DNA from 2 places in the Massilia pseudoviolaceinigra genome. Region 1 is predicted to be linked to the other one. Evidence: predicted binding sites of a transcription regulator. Region 1 holds the regulator's gene; the other holds the start of a gene.

What was found. The regulator FNR, encoded in region 1, switches genes on or off when oxygen is low (the NO sensors DNR and NnrR bind a similar motif). The targets are predictions, from matches to a motif close to TTGATNNNNATCAA.
Region 2: a site for FNR is predicted at 3,970-3,983, ahead of RBA40_RS05260 (KamA family radical SAM protein). Genes of this name have one in related genera too.

The regions. Positions count from the first base shown of each region.
Region 1 covers NZ_JAVCWL010000035.1:1,594-11,571, reverse strand. The annotation lists gene ccoG (cytochrome c oxidase accessory protein CcoG) at 1-1,149, shown strand, start outside; gene RBA40_RS27035 (FixH family protein) at 1,169-1,702, shown strand; gene RBA40_RS27030 (hypothetical protein) at 1,729-1,950, shown strand; gene RBA40_RS27025 (DUF4214 domain-containing protein) at 1,973-3,814, opposite strand; gene fnr (fumarate/nitrate reduction transcriptional regulator Fnr) at 4,006-4,773, opposite strand; gene RBA40_RS27015 (cation-translocating P-type ATPase) at 4,901-6,913, opposite strand; gene rhlE1 (RNA helicase RhlE1) at 7,161-8,408, opposite strand; gene RBA40_RS27005 (hypothetical protein) at 8,482-8,613, opposite strand; gene RBA40_RS27000 (hypothetical protein) at 8,697-9,368, opposite strand; gene RBA40_RS26995 (DUF885 domain-containing protein) at 9,688-9,978, shown strand, end outside.
Region 2 covers NZ_JAVCWL010000004.1:78,645-88,622, reverse strand. The annotation lists gene RBA40_RS05270 (PQQ-dependent sugar dehydrogenase) at 1-1,132, opposite strand, end outside; gene RBA40_RS05265 (MFS transporter) at 1,205-2,491, opposite strand; gene RBA40_RS05260 (KamA family radical SAM protein) at 2,506-3,906, opposite strand; gene RBA40_RS05255 (cache domain-containing protein) at 4,148-4,603, shown strand; gene RBA40_RS05250 (methyl-accepting chemotaxis protein) at 4,662-6,377, shown strand; gene RBA40_RS05245 (DNA-3-methyladenine glycosylase) at 6,390-6,962, opposite strand; gene RBA40_RS05240 (HDOD domain-containing protein) at 7,164-8,027, shown strand; gene RBA40_RS05235 (tetratricopeptide repeat protein) at 8,079-9,266, shown strand; gene RBA40_RS05230 (cysteine hydrolase family protein) at 9,356-9,919, shown strand.

The DNA.
Region 1 (9,978 bases):
CTGATCATCGCCGCCTACCTGCTGTTTCTCGTCACCGCTATCGCGGGGCGGGTGTGGTGCGGCTTTGCCTGTCCGCAGACGGTCTACACCGAAATCTTCATGTGGATCGAGCGCAAAATCGAAGGCGCGCGCAGCGCCCGCATCCGCCTCGACCGCCAGCCCTGGAGCGCCGACAAGCTGGCACGCAAAACCGCCAAGCACCTGGCATGGGGCGTGGTGGCGCTGTTTACCGGCTTCAGTTTCGTGGCTTATTTCGCCCCGGTGCGCTCGCTGCTGTCGAATATCGGCGCCTTTGCGCTGGGACCGTGGGAATGGTTCTGGATCGGCTTCTACGCGTTCGCCACCTACGGCAATGCCGGCTGGCTGCGCGAGCAGGTGTGCAAATATATGTGCCCGTACGCGCGCTTCCAGAGCGCCATGTTCGACAAGGACACCCTGATCGTCACCTACGACCAGGAACGGGGCGAGCCGCGCGGCGCGCTCAATCCCAGGGCCACGGCGGAAGAAGCCAAGAAGAAGGGCGACTGCATCGACTGCAATATGTGCGTGCAGGTGTGCCCGACCGGGATCGACATCCGCAAGGGCTTGCAGTACGAATGCATCGGCTGCGCCGCCTGCGTGGACGCCTGCAACGGCGTGATGGACAAGATCGACCTGCCGCGCGGGCTGATTCGCTACTCGACCGACAACGCCATGGACAACAAGTGGTCGGCCAGGCGCATCGGCCAGCGCATTGTGCGTACCCGGGTGCTGATCTACACCGCGCTGCTGGCGCTGATCGTGGCCGGTTTCGGCACCGCGCTGGCGCTGCGCACGCCGCTCAAGCTCGACGTGATCCGCGACCGCGGCTCGATGGGGCGCGAAGTGGGCGACGGCATGATCGAAAACGTGTACCGCCTGCAGATCATGAATACCGCCGAAACCGGGCATACCTTCCGCATCAAGGTGTCGGGCATCGATTCGGTGCGCCTGGCCACGACCGACCAGGCCGTGCTCGATGGCGCCAGCACGCGCGCGGTACCGGTGCGGGTGCAGGTCGAGCGCAGCGCGGCGGCGCGCGGCTCGAACCACATCGAGTTCGAACTGACGGCGGTGGACGACCCGTCGCTCAGCGTGCGCGAAAAAGCCGTGTTCATCGCGCCAAAATAAAGCAAACAAGGAGACCCGCATGCAAACCGCCTCACCTCTGACTCCCTCCATCGGCCCGTGGTACAAGCACCGCTGGCCATGGCTCCTGATGCTCGGTCCCGCCATCGTGGTGGTGGCCGGCGTGAACCTCGGTTTCGTCGCCTACCGCGGCCAGGATGCGATGGTGGTCGACGACTACTACAAGAAGGGCAAGGCGATCAACCAGGACTTGCGGCGCGACCGCGTGGCCAGCGCCATGCGCCTGGCGTTCGACGCGCGCTATGATCCGGCCACGGAAAAGCTGGCCGGTACCCTGAGCAGCGGCGCACTGGCCTTGAGCGCGCCGTTCAGCATCCACCTGGCGCATGCCACCTTGCCGCAGAAAGACCGCAAGCTGGACGTGATTCCGGATGCGGCGGGGCGTTTTTCGGTGGCGCTGCCGCTGCTGGAACGGGCGCGCTGGCAGGTGGTGGTCGAGGGCGGCAAGCGTGACTGGCGCCTGGCCGCGGCCTGGCACTGGCCGCGCGAGCAGGCGCTGGCGATCAAGGCCGACGCTGCGGACCTTGCTCACTGACCGGGGGAGGGCAGATGCGACTTGCGATGAAAGTGTTGTGGCCCGCCTTCCTGGCGGCGATGCTGGCCGAAGGCTGCTTTTTTGCGCTGTTCGATCCGCGCGAGGCGCTGCATGTGGGCGACATCACGCTCTCGCCGATGGCGGCGTACACCATCGGCTTTTTCTTCTTCTGGACCTTTTGCGCGCTGGCCAGCGTGCTGACCTACTACCTGGTCGTCGTGCCGGACGATCCTCATCCGCCGTTCTAGGCGCGCGCCATCGGCCGTGCGGTCAGAACCAGGCTGGCGCCGCGGCGTCGTGCAGGCCCACCAGCGCCGCATAGGCGCCGTCGGCCGGCACCTCCATCATGCTCTTGACCGGCCCTGCTTGCAGAGCGCCGACGACGGCGGTCACGCTCTCCTGGTAAGAGATGACGTTGGTGTCGGCGGTAACGCCCTTGAGCAGCTCGCGCACGGCGTTCACCGCACTGGTGCCGGCATACGCGCCAGCCTTGTCTGCAGCGTCCAGCGCAAACGTAAAGTTGGTCGCCACGTCGACCTTCGCGGTGACCAGCGCCGCATCCTGCAAACCGGCCGGCGTTTTGTTGGCCATCGCGCCGGCGGTGATTGCGAGCGATGCATTGGCGCGCGTGAGGGCGCCGGAATCAATGGCCTGGGTCCAGTAATCGAGCCCGGCCTGCAACGGCGCGCGGTCAAACACGTTCTGGAAAATGGCTTTGACGAAGGCCGCGTTGTCGCCGCCGTACAGCGCTGTCGATTCGGCGCTTGAGCCGAACGAATCGATCAGCGTGCGCAATGGCGCACTGCCGACGTAGGCCGCATTCAACCCTTCGATCGTCTGCGGCGCTTTCAGCTCGACCAGGCGTTGCTGGAAGCTGGCCAGGCCCGCCACGTCGGCCGCGCGGCCGAAATAGCTGTAGTACAGCGACTGGGTCAGGCCAGCGTACTCCAACGCGGTGCTGTGGTTGGCGAAGGTGGCGCGCTCCACGTCGAACAGGATATCGCTGCCCTCGGCGCCCGTGGTGTCGACGATCATGTAATGGCCATGGTTCGAGATGATGCGGAAGCCGGAAACTTTGCCGTGGAACAGTGCGGTGTCGTTGCCAGCTTCGCCAGCGAGGATGTCGTCGCCGCCGCCACCGTACAGGGAGTCATTGCCGTGTCCCGCCACCAGCGAATCGGTACCGCCGTAGCCCGCCAACTGGTCATCGCCCAGGTCGACCTTGATGTAATTCGGGGCATTGTCGCCACGGATATCGTTGCCGTCGGCGGAATCCCTCATGTACTGCGAATAGCCGGGCAGGTCGGCGAGGCTGACGGTAATGTCGGTAAACCGGATGAACTCGATGCCGCTGAATTTGATTTGCGGATGGGACGACAGCGTATTCCAGTTGTAATGCCACTGTTCCGTGCTGTGGAAGCCGGCGGCGACGGCGTTGATGCGTACACCGCCGCTCGACACCGGCAGTACCAGGGTATCGATGCCACTGCCGCCGTCGACGATGGCACGCTCGCCCGCCACGAAGCCGACCGACATCACATCGTTGCCGGCGCCGCCGCACAGCTTGTTGTCGATGTTGGGCAAGCTGGAGGTGATGCTGTCGTTGCCATCGCCACCCAGGTAGCCGTCGGCGCCGCCGCCCGAGGCACGTTGGACATGGACATCGTTGCCGGCCGTGCCGTGGGCCTGGTCGTCGATGCGCACGGTCAGGTCCACGCGGCCAAGCAAGGTCGACGGATAGCCAGCAGCCTTGATGTAGATCCGTCCCGTTTGCTCGGCCAGAAAGCCCATGCGCGCGGTATTGAGGCCAGTGGTGTGGGTGCCTTCCTTCTCGTTGATCGGAAAGCCGTCGGCGTCGTACAGGAACAGCCACGGCCCCAATGCCGCGCTGATTTCAAAGTCGACCAGTTGGCCGGCCACCACGTCGAGGGCATAGGTGCCGCCGCTGGTCAGGAGCGTCCTGTCCCACGCGGGCGCGGTTCCCGCCGAAGTGCCGGTCCCGGGGACGTCGCTGAAAGCGGCGAGTACCTGCCGATCCGCCTTGATGAGATCCTCCGGCGCCAAACGGTGGCTGTGGTGCACCTGAGAAGTGAATGGGACGTAAATGGACATGGGCTCTACTTGCGGAAATTGATAATGAGATGGATGCATCCGTGGCGACGGCTACGCACCATGGCGGCGCCGCCTGCCGCTCCATCGCGCCGACGCGAGGGACGTGGCAAAGCCGGCGATTAAGCCTTGGTAATTGCCGTAAGTACACCGTTATAAGCAGGTGGAAATGAAGTTGCCCGCAGCGCCTTGGTTTATGCCATTGGGCTGCACTGCTCGGTGCCGGCGGCGAGCGCCTTGAGCATGGCCGGATCGAGCAGGGTCATTTCGCGCTTGTCGACACCGATCCAGCCCTGTTTCTTGAAGCGCGACAGCAGGCGGCTGATGCTTTCGATGGTCAGGCCGAGGTAGTTGCCGATATCCTCGCGCGACATGCGCAGCTGGAAACTGGTGGCCGAGTAGCCGCGCGCCGCGTAGCGTGCGGACAGGTTGACCAGGAACACCGCAAAGCGCTGCTCGGCTCGCATATTTCCCAGCAATAGCATGACATTTTGCTCGCGCGTGATTTCCTGGCTCATGATGCGGTGGAAATGGCGCAGCAGGGTGGGCACCTCGCCGAACAGTTCTTCCAGGCGCTCGAACGGGATCTCGCACACTTCGCTGTCCTCGAGCGCGACCGCGTCGCAATGGTGGCGGTCGGCGCTGATGGCATCCATGCCCAGCAGTTCGCCAGCCATCTGGAAACCCGTGATCTGCTGCTCGCCGCCGGCATTGACCTGGTAGGTCTTGAAGTGGCCGTAGCGGATCGCGTACAGATTGCGGAACGGTTCGTCCATCTGGTACAGGCGCTCATCGCGCAACAGGCGGCGGCGCTTGCCGATAATGCTGTCGAGACGGGTAATGTCGTCTTCATCGAGTCCCATCGGCAGGCAAAGCTGGTGCATGCTGCATCCCGCGCAGCTGGCCTTGAGCGCGGCGACGTTCAGCATGGCTGCGGGAACGAATGGAAGTGGCTGGGGCATAGGGGACTGACGTTTTGTGGCTTGATCCGTATGATACTCCAGTGGAACCTTGGCGCACAGGGCAATAGCGGTGCAGTTGCGGCATTTTCCCCAGTACAGATGGCAGAATGTCCACGGCGGCGTTGCATTATCTGCGCAGGCGTTGTGCAAGTCTCAACAGTGCTGGCCAAAGGACAAGGGATAGCCCGATGGCGGCGGCCGTTACCAGTTGCGCGGCACTTAATGGCGTGAAATGAAACACGGCCGCCAGCGCGGGCACGCAGGTGACGACGAGCAGGGCGGCGAGCGCGCCTGCGGCGATCATCCACCGCACCCGGTTCGGCCGGCGCTGCGCACCGTGTGCGAACATCAGTGCCAGGTTGGCGCCGACCAGCGCGCTGAAGGCAAAAGCGCGCGCCGCATCCGGCGCCAGCGCCGCCGACGCCCACAGCCACGCGGCGATGACGTGAGCCAGCGCCAGGGCGCCGTGCAGGCCCGCGCGCAGCAGGCCGGCGGCGCCGATGAGGGGCGCGTCGGGCCGGCGCGGCGGCTTGCGCATGCTGTCCGGATCGGGCGCATCGTTTTCGAAGGCGAGCGTGCAGGCCGGATCGATCATCAGTTCGAGGAACACGATATGCATCGGCAGCAGCACCACCGGCCAGCCGAACAGCACCGGCAGCAGCGCCATGCCGGCAATGCAGGCGTGGACCGACACCAGGTAACCCACCGCGCGCTGCATGCCGGCGAAAATCTGGCGCCCGGCGCGCAGCGCGGGTGCGTCGTTGACGCGGTCGCCGGTCATGCCGACGATGGCCCCGCCGGCCTTGAGCGCCTGCACGATGCGCAGCTTTTGCTCCGGCGCGATGCGCGCACACACCGTCACGTCGCCTATGAGGGCGCGCAGTTCGCGCGCCTTCCTCGCCGCCAGCGCGTCACCGGTCAGCAGCGCGCCCTCGGCCAGGCCGGCATGGCGCGCGATGGCTTGCGCGGTCGATGGATAGTCGCCCGTGATCATCACCACGCGGATGCCGGCCGCGCGCAGGGCCTGCACAGCGTCCGGAATGCCGGCGCGCAGCGGATCGGCCAGGGCGACCAGTCCGAGCAAGGTAAAGCCCAGGCGCGCCGGATGCGGCGGCCACTGCGCGCCATCCCAGCCGGCGCGCGCCACGGCCAGCACGCGCAGGCCGTCGCGCGCCATGTCGTCGGCCGTGGCCATCAAGGCCGCCTTGCCACGGGCGTCGAGGCGGCACATGGCGGCGATGGCTTCGGGCGCGCCCTTGGCCGCCACCGTGCAGGTCTCGGAGCCCGGGGCGCGCCAGGCCTGCAGCATGGCGCGCAGGGCCGGGCGCGGCGCCTCTTCGCGCACCAGGCGCCAGTCCGGGTGCAGCTGGTTTGACGCGGCCAATTCGCCCCGGGCCAGCCGCACCAATGCCTGTTCCAGCACGCGCTCGCGCGCCAGGCGCCACGCGCCCAGGGCCGGGAACACCACCAGCACGACGGCAAATTCTTCCGGTACCATCGCCATGGCCAGCACGATTCCGGCCAGGACGCCCTGCAGCCACTGGCCGCCGCGCAAGCCATGCAACAGCACCAGCGTCACGCTCAGGGCCAGTCCCAGCACCGCAAACAGTACGGTCAGGCGGCGTGTCTGGCGCTGCAGCGGCGGCGCTTCGGGCGCGAGCTGGCGCAGGGAAGCGCCGATGGCCCCGATGTGGCTGTGCGCGCCGGTGGCCGTGACGATCGCCGTGGCGTGGCCCGCAACGACCAGCGTGCCGGAAAACAGGCAGGCGCCGGCTTCGCCGTCGGCGCCGGCGGCCTTGTCCAGCGCCAGCGGTTCGCCGGTCAGCAGCGACTCGTCGACCCGCAATGCGTGGCCGCCCAGCAGGCGCGCATCGGCCGGCACGCGGTCGCCTTCGGCCACGATGATCAGATCGCCGCGCACGAGTGCCCGGCTGTCCAGGTGGCGACTGTGACCGTCGCGCACGACCAGCGCGCGCGGGCTGCCCAGCTCGCGCAGGGCGTCCAGCGCCCGTTCGGTCTTGTCTTGCTGATACAGGGACAGGCCCACGGTCAGGGCAGCCGTGGCCAGCAGGAACAGGCCTTCGTGCAGCTCGCCCAGCACCAGGTACAGCGCGGCGGCGCCGAGCAGCAGCAGGAACATGGGTTCGCGCGCGCTATCCCATGCCAGCTTGAGAAGGCCGGGGCGGGAGGCGGCCGGCAGCGCGTTGGGCCGTCCGCGGCCAGGCGGCGTGCGGCTTCGGCTTCGCTCAGGCCGCCATGGATGGCCGCCTCGTGCGCTGTGCTTGCCATGGGATTCCTGAACGGGGCGCCGGAGGCGGCGGATCGTTCAGGATATCAATGACTTACCCGCAAGGCTTGATGTGGCTCAAGCGTGTCCGGATCGGCGCCTAACGCGGGCGGAAGCGCACATCGACCGTCGAGACCTCGCCCGTGACCTTGGCTTTCTTCGGCTTCTTGGGCTTTTTCAGCACTTCGCCGGCGGTATTGGTCACCGGCACCCGGTGCTCGGGCGAGAAACCGGGCTCCTCGATGCGTTCCAGGGTCTGTCTGGTGAGGATTTCGATGGCGGCGAGCAACTGCACTTCATCCGCGCACACCAGCGAGACCGCTTCACCCGAGGCGCCCGCGCGGCCGGTGCGGCCGGTGCGGTGAATATAATCCTCGGCCACGATCGGCAAGTCGAAATTGACCACCTGCGGCAAGTCGTCGATGTCCAGTCCGCGCGCGGCCACGTCGGTGGCCACCAGGATCTTCGCTTCGCCCGCCTTGAAGCGCTCGAGCGCGCGCAATCTGGCCGGCTGCGGCTTGTCGCCATGAATCGAGTCGGCCGCGATGCCCTGCGCCTGCAGGGTCTCGACCAGCCGGTCGACGCCCTTGCGCGTCTTGACGAACACCAGCACCTGGCCCCAGCGGTGCTTTTTCAGCAGATACAGGAACAGTTCCGGCTTGCGCTTCTTGTCGACCGGCACCACCCACTGGCGGATGCGCTTGACGGTGCTGTTGCGCGGGCTGACCTCGATGCTCAGCGGATCGATCAGCAGCTTGCCGGCCAGCACGCGGATCTCATCCGAAAAGGTGGCCGAAAACAGCAGGGTCTGGCGTTTTTTCGGCAGCGCGGCGAACACGGCATCGAGCTCGCGCGAAAAGCCCAGGTCCAGCATGCGGTCCGCTTCGTCGAGCACCAGCGTGTCGAGCTGGTCGAACTTGACCGCGTTCTGGCGGTACAGGTCGAGCAGGCGGCCGGGCGTGGCCACCAGCACGTCGAGGCCCTTGCGCAGCTTCATCATCTGCGGATTGATGCTGACGCCGCCGTAGGCGACGTGGGTGCGCAAGGGCAAGCCGGCGCCGTAGGCCCGGAAACTCTCGTGCACCTGCTCGGCCAGCTCGCGGGTAGGCACCAGCACCAGCACGCGCACGGCGTTGGCGCTGACCTGGCCCCGCAGGGTCAGGCGCTGCAGCAGGGGCAGGGCGAAGCCGGCGGTCTTGCCGGTGCCGGTCTGGGCGGCGGCCATCATGTCGCGTCCGGCCAGCACGGCCGGAATGGCTTGCGCCTGCACCGGGGTGGGGGTGCTGTAGCCGAGCGCGTCCAGCGTGCGCACGAGGGGATCGATCAGACCGAGGGAATCAAAAGACATGGGGAAGCGACCTTGCAGCAAAAGAACAAGGGCGTAGTTTACTCTGTCCGGCGCCGGCCGGGGCGCAAAAGCCCTAGCGCGTGGCGCTCACGGCGGCCGAGACGGTCGGCTTGGTCGGCTCGTGCTTGTCGCCGCAGGCGGCCACGGAGAGCACGAGCATGCAGCAGGCGGCGAGGGCCGCGAGCGGGTGAAAGCGTGGTTTCATGGCGCACCCCTGTTAAAAGGACAATGCTACCCAAAACCACGCCGGGGCGGCGCGCTATTGCGAGACGCTGTCGCGAAGCGCTGTTAAAAGCGGTAGCTCACGCCGGCGCGCAGCACCGGATACACCTTGTAGGCCTGGACGTCGGCTTCCATCTTCACGCGCTCGACGGCCACATCGCGCGCCAGCTGGGTGCAGGCGGCGCCGGTGGCGGTGCAGCCAGACTGCACCAGGCGGCCATTCGGATGGCCCTGCCACAGTGCGCCCACGTCGGCGCTGAACTGCCACTTCTTGTCGGTGCTCAAGGCATTGCCCCAGCCCACGCCGAGGTAGGGCGCGCCCTTGTTGTACTCGATGCCGCCATTGAGAATGCCGACCTGGCTGGCCGCGTAGGTCTTGCCGTTGATGTTGTAGTTGCCGTTGGAATCCTGGCGCGCCACCATGCTGACCTTGTTACCGTTGTACACCACGCCGCCGGTCAGGCGGAACGGGCTGTTATCGATCAGGTGCCAGTCGAACAGCACGTCGATGTTTTGCAGCTTGGCCTTCATCGTGTAGTGGACGGTGCTGGCGGTGTCGTTGTACTTGTACTGGAAATAGCTGGCGCCGAAACGGGCGTTCAGTGTTTTTTCCATCGGGAAAATCAGATGGGCGCCGACGCCGGTGGTGCCGACTTCGGCGGTAACGGCGATCTGGGCTTGCGCGCTGGCGGCCAGCAACAGGGCGGCGGCCGCCAGGACGGTATTCTTGATGTACATGCAATGACCTTTGACGAATGACTGGGGGATGGCGGCATTGTACCGGCTCAGGCCGACGGCGACATGCTCGGGCATCGTGGCCCGCCATGCTACTCCAGTCGGGGCCGCCAAGCCAGTCCCGAAAGGTAAGCAGTTGTCGTTTTTTGTCGCCCGGCCGGCCCGGCGCGGATCGCCTGGGAATGGCGTTTCGCCTGTATTGACGGGCGCCGTTGCGTGCCGGGATGGTGGTTTCCGGGCCCGATCCATGATAAATTCTGTCGCAGCCGGCTGCAGCCCGTCGGCAACACGTCCCACGAACCGATTTTCCGGAGATTCCCGCATGCCTGTCCCGTTCCAGCGCGCCGTCGCGCCCCGTCTGATCGCCGCCCTGGTGGCCTTGTCGCTTGGCGGCGCCGCTGTGCCGGCGCTGGCTGCCACGGCGAGTGCCGGTGCCAGCGCCGCCGCGGGGGTGGAAAAGCGCGACGGCGCCTTCGACAAATGGGCCGACGGCTTTGCCGCCGACTGGGTGCGGCTGTCGCCCCAGCGCGCCACGGTCGACCAGTATTTCAGCGGCGCCGAACAGCAAGCCCTGGACCGCCAGCTCACCCCCCTCACTGTCGCGCACCGCGCC
Region 2 (9,978 bases), on a different contig from region 1:
TATAGCCGCTCAGCGGTTCGCGGTTCCACGAGCCATGCTGGCCGATGAACGCGCCACCCGCGTACTGCGCCGGGAACAAACTGGCTTCATAAAACACCATGCCCAGCGGCGCCACGTGGCTGCCCAGCGCGTAGTCGGGCATGATGGCCTTGGCCACCAGCTCCGGCTTGGGCGGCTTGACCCGCTCGTCGACGTGCTTGCCGTAGTAGCTGTATGGCCAGCCGTAAAACCCGCCATCCTTCACCGAAGTCAGGTAATCGGGCACCAGGTCGCTGCCCAGCTCGTCGCGTTCATTGACCACCGTCCACAGGGCGCCGCTCTGCGGCTGCCAGCCCATGCCGTTCGGATTGCGCAGACCAGAGGCGAACAGGCGCGTGGCCTTGCTGGCCAGGTCGACTTCCAGGATCGCGGCGCGGTTGACCTCGTTCTCCATGCCGTTCTCGGCCACATTGCTGTTGGAGCCGACGGTCGCGTACAGCTTGCTGCCATCCTTGCTGGCGATGATGTTCTTGGTCCAGTGATGATTGATCGGCCCGCCCGGCAGGGCGGCCACCGTTTCGGGCGCGGCACTGATCGCCGTCTCGCCGCTGCGGTAGGGGAACTTCACGATGGCGTCGGCATTGGCGATGTACAGCACATCGCCCACCAGCGCCATGCCGAACGGCGAATTGAGACCCTTCAAAAATTCGGTGCGCATGTCGGCCACGCCGTCGCCATCGGCGTCGCGCAGCAGGGTGATGCGGTTGGCGCTGGGCACGCCGGCGCCAGCCTTGGCCATCACCTTCTTCATCACGAAACCCTTGATGCCCTTGCCATCTTCAGGCTTGGGCGGCGCATTGGTTTCGGCCACCAGCACGTCGCCATTGGGCAGCACGTACAGCCAGCGCGGGTGGTCCAGGCCGCTGACCAGGGCCTTGACGGCAAAGCCGGGCGCGGCGCGCGGGACCACGCCCGCGGGCCAGCCCTTGGCGGGCGCGATATTGACAGTCGGAATGAGGGTCTTGTTCGGCGCGGGAATGACTGGCGCCGGGCCGACGCCATCGCTGGCCGGCAGGATGGACTTTTCGCCGCAGGCCGCAAGGCCCAGCAGCATGCAGCCTGCGAGCAGGCGAACGGACGGATGGTCGCGCATGGGAAATCTCCTTGGATTGGACGGAAAGCGGTCCCGGGGATTCTAGACGAATCATCCAAGCCGGCTCGCCCGTTACGCCACCGCGCCCTCCGCCTGTGCCTGCACGGCTGCCGTGGCCGGTGCACGTCCGCGCCGCCGCACGTACAGCACCAGCCCCGGCAACTGCAGCAGCACCAGAATGCCGAACGCAGCCTGGTAGGCGCTGACCGGATACTGGTGCAGCACATTGGCTTGCCACAAGCCCAGCACCTGGCCAAAGCCGGCCTGCACCAGGAAGGCGCCGATGAAGATCAGCAAGTTGAGGCAGGTAGCGGCGCGCCCGGTCAGGGCGGCGGGCATGCTCTGGGCCACGATCGCATACTCGATGCCGGTAATGGTGCCGATCAGGGTAAACAGTACCGAGAGCGTCTGGAAGCTCGGTTTGAAATTGAGCACGATGCCGATCTGCACCAGCAGGAACAGGCCGATGCCGGCCGCCGCCACGTCGAGCAACTTGACGCCGCGCCGTCCGGCCCACTCGGTCAGCATGCCGACCGCGATGGCGCCGAAAATGACGGCGGCCATGCTCAGGTACAGCAGGTACGCCACGGCGGCGTCGGAAAAATGCGCCACGTCGGACAGCCAGCGCCCTATCCACAAGCCCTGCAGACCGAAGAACACGGCATGCGGAATGAGCATGAGCGAAATGGTCTTGCGAAACGCCGGATCGCGGTAGACATCGAGGATCGATTGCAAGGTCGGCGCCGGCGTCTTGGGCGCGGCGGCGGCGGCGCGCGGGGTCACCAGCCAGATCAGCAAGCCAACGCAGGCGGCCAGCGCGCCGAGCAGGATGAACAGGCCGCGCCAGTCGGTGAACTGCAGCGCCAGGCGCACCGGCAGGGTGGCCGAGGCCGCGCCCAGCCCGCCCACCGCGATCAGGTAGCCGTGTACCGACGGCAAGCGGTCCGGTGCGATCCAGCCGGAAATCGACTTGACGGCCGACATGAAGCAGCCGCCCAGCCCGAAACCGATGACGGCGCGCGCCACCACCAGTTCCGCAAAGCTGTTGCCATGGGCGAACATGAGGGCGCCGCTGCCGGCCAGCAGCATCAGCACCAGTTGCACCTTGCGCGGTCCGTAGCGGTCGAGCGCGATGCCGACCGGCAGCTGCACCAGCGCGAAGGAAAAGAAAAAGGCACTGGTGAGCAGCCCCAGCTGCCCGGAGGTGAGCGAGAGCGATTGCACCAGGTTGGGCGCCAGCACGGCGTTGACGGTACGCAGCAGCGAGGACAGGTAATGCCCCAGCGCAAACGGCAGGAACACGGAGAAAAAAATGGCCAGACCGGACAATCCCTTGTGCTGCTGCGCGCCTCCCATCATGCTTCTCCCCGGCCTCAGGCGGCGTCAGTCTGTTTGCTGCAGCCGCCCGCGCCGGCCCGCTGCGCCGTCGTGATCGGAATGACCTTGCCGGTCGGCGCATGCACGGCGCCATCGTCCTCGCTTTCAAAGAAGAATTTGCTCTTGCCGAAGGCCGGCACCAGGTGGTCCATCCAGGTTGCCTTCTCGTCGAACTTGGCGAAGAAGGGCTTGCGCACCCAGTCCGGATTACGCGCCTGCAAAAATTGCAGGGCGAACAGTTTTTCGCCATTGATGGTGACCACGCCATCGATCACGACCTTGCCGGGGAAGGCGCTCATGGATGGGCCGCGCACCGTGCGCGACAGGCCCGACACCATCTGGTAAGCCGACTGGAAGATGTCATGGGCGCGCGCCAGCGGCAGGGAAAAATACTCGCTGGGGCCGGTGTCGCGTTCGACAAACATATAGTAGGGAATCGCGCCCAGGCGCACGCCGGTGGTCCACAGCTCGGCCCAGCTGGCGGGGTCTTCGTTGATGTGGCGGATCAGCGGGCCTTGCATGCGCAGGGTGGCGCCGGTCGAGACGATCCGTTTGACCGCCTTTTGCGCCATCTCGTTGCGCAGTTCGACGGCGTGGCTGTAGTGGCCCATGATGGCCAGGTTCTTGCCGGAGGCGACCACTTTCTCGAACAGGCGCATCAGGTCGTCGGCATCGCGGTCGGTGACGAAACGCTGCGGCCAGTACGCCACCGCCTTGGTGCCGATGCGGATGTTCTGGATGTGCGCCAGCTCGGGTACCAGCAGCGATTCGAGGAAGCCGGCCAGCGAACGGGTATTCATGATCATCGGGTCGCCCCCCGTGATGAGCACGTCGGTCACATCCGGATGGGTGGCCAGATAGGCAACCAGTTCGGTCGTCTCGCGCGCATCGAACTTCATGTCGTCCATGCCGACGAATTGCGGCCAGCGGAAGCAGAAAGTGCAGTAGGCGTGGCAGGTCTGGCCGGCGCTGGGGAAGAACAGCACCGTTTCCTTGTACTTGTGCTGCAGGCCGCGCAACGGAGCGTCGTTCACGCGCGGCACGTTGTGGGTCATCTGCCCGGCCGGATGGGGATTCATGCGCATCCGGATCGTGTGCACCAGCTGGTTGATGGCCGTTTCATCCTTCTTGTACAGCACCAGCTCGCGCAGCCGGGCGTATTCCTGGGGCTGCAGCATGTCGCGGTGCGGAAACACCAGGCGGTAGATCGGATCGTCCGGAATATTGCTCCAGTCGATCAACTGGTCCATCACATATTCATTGGTGCGAAACGGCAGCACCCGCGAGACCACTTCCACCGCTTCCTGCAGCTCGGGCGACATGAATTGCCACTGACGCGCATTGGCGATCGACTGGCGGGTGTAGGGCTTGAATTTGGGGGACGAAAGATCGGTCACGACGGGCTCCTGAACAGGGTGGGAAGGCAGAAAATCATCATATGCTTGCCTTCAAGAATCAAATTGCCCTACATCAATATGACGAAGCAACGTTGTTCTTGTGCCCGCACAAACGGCCTGGAGTGTGGCGTGCGCGCATCCTTCGCCTCGGCCTTGACATTGCGCAATCGGCGCCGGGAGCGGGGGCGTAGATTACGCAATGCACCTAAGCAACAGCCCTCCATTCCTGAAAGGATCTGCCATGAAATTGCTGCTGACCGCCACCGCCCTGTGCTTCACCTTTGCCGCCGGCGCCGCCTGCGCCGCCGAACCCACCGAAAAAGACGCGATTGCCATGGTCGAGCGCGGCGTTGCGCTGATCAAATCCAAGGGCAAGGAAGAAATGGTCAAACGCATCAACGCCAAGGACAAGGATTTCGTCCAGGGCGAGCTGTACATCGACATGCGCGACCTGCAGACCGGCATCGTGCTGGCCCACCCGATCAACCCATCGATCGTGGGCAAGGACCTGACCGACGTGCCCGATGCGAGCGGCAAGAAATATCGCCGTGAAATCATCAACCTGGGCCAGTCGAAGGGCAAGGGCTGGGTCGACTACCAGTACAAGAACCCCACCAACGGCAAGATCGAGCCGAAAACCACCTACATCCAGCGGGTCGACGATGTGGTGCTGGAAGCGGGCATTTACAAGAATTGATGCACTTGGAAAGCGGGCGGCATCTGCCGTCCGCGCAACGTACTATCGGGAGTAAGGCATGCTGAACAAACTGCGTATTGGGCCCAAGCTGCTGCTGGCCCCCGCTCTGGTGCTGATTTTGCTGATGCTGGTGGCCGCGGGAGCCTGGTACGGCATGGTGCGCCAGAATGCTTCCCTGGAAAAAATGGTGCAGGTGCACGCCACGCGCCAGAAAGCCGCGGCCGACGTCGCCGGCGACGCCAAGCATGCGCACGCCAATATCTATCAATTGCTGGCCTGGATCAACGGCAGCTTCGCCCAGTCGCGCGTCGATGCGCTGACCGCCGACATCGGCAAGAAGCACCGCGCCATCGCCGACCAGCTGACGGCGCTGGGGCAGATGGCCGAGCCATCCGAGAAAAAGCTGATCGAGGCGTCCGGCGTCACGCTGGCGGCCTACCGCAAGGGTGTGCTGGAAACCATCGAAATGGCGCAGATGGACCAGTCGATCGCCACCAACTCGATGCAAAAGGCCGAAAAGGAATTCGTTACCCTCAGCGCCAGCCTGGGCCAGCTGGCGACCCTGGAAAAGACCCGGGCCGAGCACGCCTACGCCGAGGCGCGCGAAGAATTCCGTTCGCTGGTGGGGGCGATGGCGGCCCTGGTGCTGCTCTCGATCGGCCTGTCGCTGCTGGCCACGATGCTGGTGCGGCGCGGCATGCTGGCCGACATCCGCGCCATTGCCGGGGTGGTGGGCGACCTGGCCGAGGGGCGCCTGACGGTGGGCACGCCGAACCGCGGCCGCGATGAAATCGCCGACACCTCGCGCGCGCTGGACCACACCATCGCCAACCTGAACCAGACCTTGCGCACGGTGCTGACCTCGGTACACTCGATCGACACAGCCTCGAAGGAAATCGCCACCGGTAACCTGGACCTGTCGAGCCGCACCGAAATGCAGGCCGGCTCGCTGGAACAGACCGCCAGCGCGATGGAAACGCTGACCCTGGCGGTGAAGGAAAACGCCAGTAATGCGCGCCGCGCCAACGATCTGGCGTCCAGCGCCGCCACCCTGGCCGCGAGCGGCGGGCAAGCGGTCGAACGGGCGGTGACGACCATGGCCCAGATCAAGGCCAGCTCGGGCAAGATCGTCGACATCATCGGCGTGATCGACGGTATTTCGTTCCAGACCAATATATTGGCGCTGAACGCGGCGGTGGAAGCGGCGCGCGCCGGCGAGCAGGGCCGCGGCTTTGCCGTGGTGGCGGCCGAGGTGCGCACCCTGGCGCAGCGCTCGGCGGCGGCAGCCAAGGAAATCAAGACCCTGATCGCGGCCTCGGTCGCCATCATCGACGGCGGCAGCGCCTCGGTCAATGAAGCGGGCAGCAGCATGGGCAATATCGTCGCCTCGGTCAAGCAGGTTAACGAGATCATCGAGCGCATCAGCCTGGCCAGCTCCGAGCAGGCCGAAGGCATTGCCGAAGTCAATATGGCGGTCGGCCAGATGGATTCCATGACCCAGCAGAACGCGGCGCTGGTGGAGCAAGCCGCGGCCGCGGCCGAGAGCCTGCACGAGCAGACGGTGAACCTGTCGCGGGCGGTATCGATCTTCCAGATCGATGCCGATCCGGAAGACGAGGAGCAGGACTTCGAGCAGGCCGACCTGCATGGCGACCCGGATGCCGACTACCGCGAACCGGCCGAGCGGCGCGCGGCGTCGAGCAAGATGCGGGCGGTGGGTGCGCGCGGACTGTCGTCGGCGGCGCGCGAGGCGGCCGGACGGCGCGCACTCTGACGTTGGCCCGGCTCAGCGGAACGGCTTGCTCACGAAGCGCGAGCCGGCCAGGCCGAAGCGCCAGGGCACGTCCATGGCCTTGGAAATGCCGATCCGCGGCCCGGCCACCACCACGACCGGATCGCCCGGTGCGCTAAGGGCGAACGGCGGCGCATCCAGCGCCAGCGCGTTGTGGGCGCGCGTCACGCCCAGCGCCTGGCATAGCTTGCCGGGTCCGGAACACAACAGGCGCACATCGTCCAGAGCGCGCCGCTCGCGCATCACGTCGATGCCCGCCAAAGGCTCGAGCGCGCGGATCAGTACCCCGGCGCCATGGCCATGGTCACGGCAGACGAAGTTGAGGCACCAGTGAATTCCGTAGGAGCGGTACACATAGGCATGCCCGGGCGGACCGAACATGGCCAGATTGCGTTCGCTCGGGCCGGAAAAGCTGTGCGAGGCCGGGTCGTCGCGGTCGTAAGCCTCGGTTTCGACGATGCGCCCGCCCACGCCATCGACCAGCAGCACCACGCCGATGAGCTGGCGCGCCACCTCCTGCGACGGCGCATGAAAATCGATACCCGCCAACTGTGTCTTTGTCTGCATTTTCATAAGAAACAATATTACCTTGCCAAACTGGCGCGCAATGTGCGGCCGGGCACCAAACAGATCCGTCCGGTGTGACGGTGCCCCAACACTGAAGAAAGATTCTTTTTTGAATGCGACAAGATCAGCCGCAGCCAGGCAGACTGGTTTATAGTGATCCATTGCAAGAGATTCCACACGGAAATTAATCTTCGATATCATATGAGCAACCCAGCCGCCCTAGCCACCTCCTCCGACGACCCGGTCGACGCCCTGATCAAGTCGATCCGGATTCCGCCGCGTCCGAGCCTGCTGGCCGATCTGCAGCGCGAACTGATGTCGGAAGACCCGTCGCCGGCCACCATCGGGCGCATCATCGCCAGCGACGTGGGCATGTCCGGGGCACTGCTCAAGCTGGCCAATTCCTCCTTCTACGGCGGCAAGCGCAAGGCCAAGTCGATCGAGCAAGCGATTTTGTTTCTTGGAATCAACCAGGTGGCCGCCCTGATGACCGGCCTGCTGGCGCGCCGCACCATCGGCGCCGACCACGCCTCGCTGGCCAGCTTCTGGGACCTGTCGACCCGGCGCGCCCAGGCCATGGTCTACCTGTCGCGCCGCCTGGGCATCGGCGAAGCCGACGTGGCCCATACCTTCGGCCTGTTTTGCGACACCGGCGTGCCGCTGCTGATGCAGCGCTTTCCCGGCTACGCCGCCACCTTCGCCGACGCCGCCAACGACCCCGTACGACCCTTCACCGCGCTCGAAGATGAACGCCACAGCACCAACCACGCCGCCATCGGCTGCCTGCTGGCGCGCAACTGGGGCCTGTCGAGCGAGGTAGTCTGGGCCATCCTGCACCACCAGGACTACAGCGTGCTCGAAGACGAAGCCACCGACGACGCCGTGCGCGCCCTGGTGGCGCTGTCGCTGCTGGCCGAAAGCGCCATCCAGCAGTACCAGGGCCACGGCGGCTCGCTCGAATGGGACAAGGGCGGCGCACGCGCCAGCGCCTACCTGGGCCTGTCGGACGACGACATCACCGACCTGCTCGACGAACTGCACGATTCCTTCCACGGCGAGCACTAGACTTTCGTGCGCGCGGCGACGATACTGAAAGCCAGACTTCAGGAGGCGACGATGAAACGACTTGCCAGCTTGGTCATCTGTACCCTTTCCTTGCTGGGCAGTGGCTGCGCAGGCCTGCGCGTGCCGGCCCCGCTGCCGCTGCCGGCGGTGTTCAGCGATGCCTCGTTCGCGCTGCCGCCGGCCGCGGTCGGCCCGGAACAGCTGTTCGTGCTCAGTCCCGCCATGCGCGCCTACATCGAGAGTCCGGAATTTACCACCGTGATGCGCAAGCTGGGACCGGAGCGCGGCCTGGTCGAGGCGCTCTACACCAAGGGCGAACTGAAACTCGAATACGACGCCAGCGTCACCCGCAACGCCGCCGAAACGTTCGACGCGCGCATGGGCAACTGCCTGTCGCTGGTGCTGATGACGGCCGCTTTCGCCAAGCACCTGGGACTGGAGGTGCAGTACCAGGACGTGATGACCGAGGAAGTCTGGAGCCGCAACGCCGGCCTGTATTTCGCCAGCACCCACGTCAACCTCTCCATGGGCAAGCGCCGCACGGCGCAGGCGCGCGGCGTGGCCGCCGACGAACGCATGCTGACCATCGACTTTTTGCCGCCCGAAGACAGCGCGCGCTACAACACGCACACGATCGAGGAGCGCATGATCGAAGCGATGTTCATGAATAACCGCGCGGCCGAGGCGCTGTCCGAGAAGCGCCTCGACGAAGCCTACTGGTGGGCGCGCGCGGCGGTAACGCACCTGCCCACCTTCGCCACCCCATACAACACGCTGGGCGTGATCTACCAGCGCCATGGCGACGTTGCGCTGGCCGAACGCGCGTTCAAGGCCGCCCTGACCCTGGAACCGGAAAGCACGATCGCCATGCACAACCTCGTGCCGGTGCTGTCGACACTGGGCAAGGCCGAGGAATCGAAGGTGCTGGCGGCGCGCCTGGCCGCGCTCGAACCGACCCCGCCCTTCCACTACTTCCACCTGGCGATGAAGGCCATGCAAGAGGCGCGCTATGGCGAGGCGCGCGACCTGCTGCACAAGGAAGTGCGGCGCGCGCCCTTCAACCACGAGTTCCACTTCTGGCTGGCGATCGCGCACTGGCGCCTGGGCGAAGGCAGCGCGGCGCGCGACGAACTGGCGCTGGCGCTCGACAACAGCACCACGCGCGCGGCCACCGAGCGCTATTCGGCCAAACTGGCCTTCCTGCGCTCCCAGATCGGCAACCGCCAGCGCGCTTACTGAGCGCCGCTTCCTGTACGTAGAAGTCGCAGCTGGCGCGCCCGGCGAGCGCCGGCCTATAATCGGTGTTCGTCCATTCTTAGCGAGCCTCCATGCGCAGCGACCTGCCCGCCCTGATCATCATCGACATGCAAAAAGCCATGGCCAATCCGGCCGCGGGCCAGCGTAACAACCCCGATGCCGCGGAGCGCACCGCGCGCCTGCTGGCAGCCTGGCGCGCCGCCGACGCGCCGGTGGTCCACGTGCGCCATATCTCGCGCACGCCGGGCAGCCTGTTCTGGCCCGGCCAGGCCGGCGTGCAATTCCAGGATGCGCTCGCGCCCCTGCCATCCGAACACGTGGTCGAGAAAAACGTACCCGACGCCTTTATCCATTCCACGCTCGAACGCTGGCTGCGGGTGCGCGGCATCGGCCGCATCGTCATGGCGGGTGTGAGCACCAACAATTCGGTCGAAGGTAGCGCACGCAGCGCCGGCAACCTGGGATTTCACACCACCGTGGTGGCCGACGCCTGCTTCGCCTTCGCCTGCACCGACTACGCCGGCCAGGCGCGCAGCGCCGACGAGGTGCACGCGATGGCGCTGGCCAACCTGAACGGCGAATACGCCACCATCAGCGACAGCGCCAGCGTGCTGCGCGCCCTCACTGGCATGTGACGATTCCCCGCCAATTCATCAATAGGTCATAAACAGGCTCTAGACTTCCAGCCATCGTT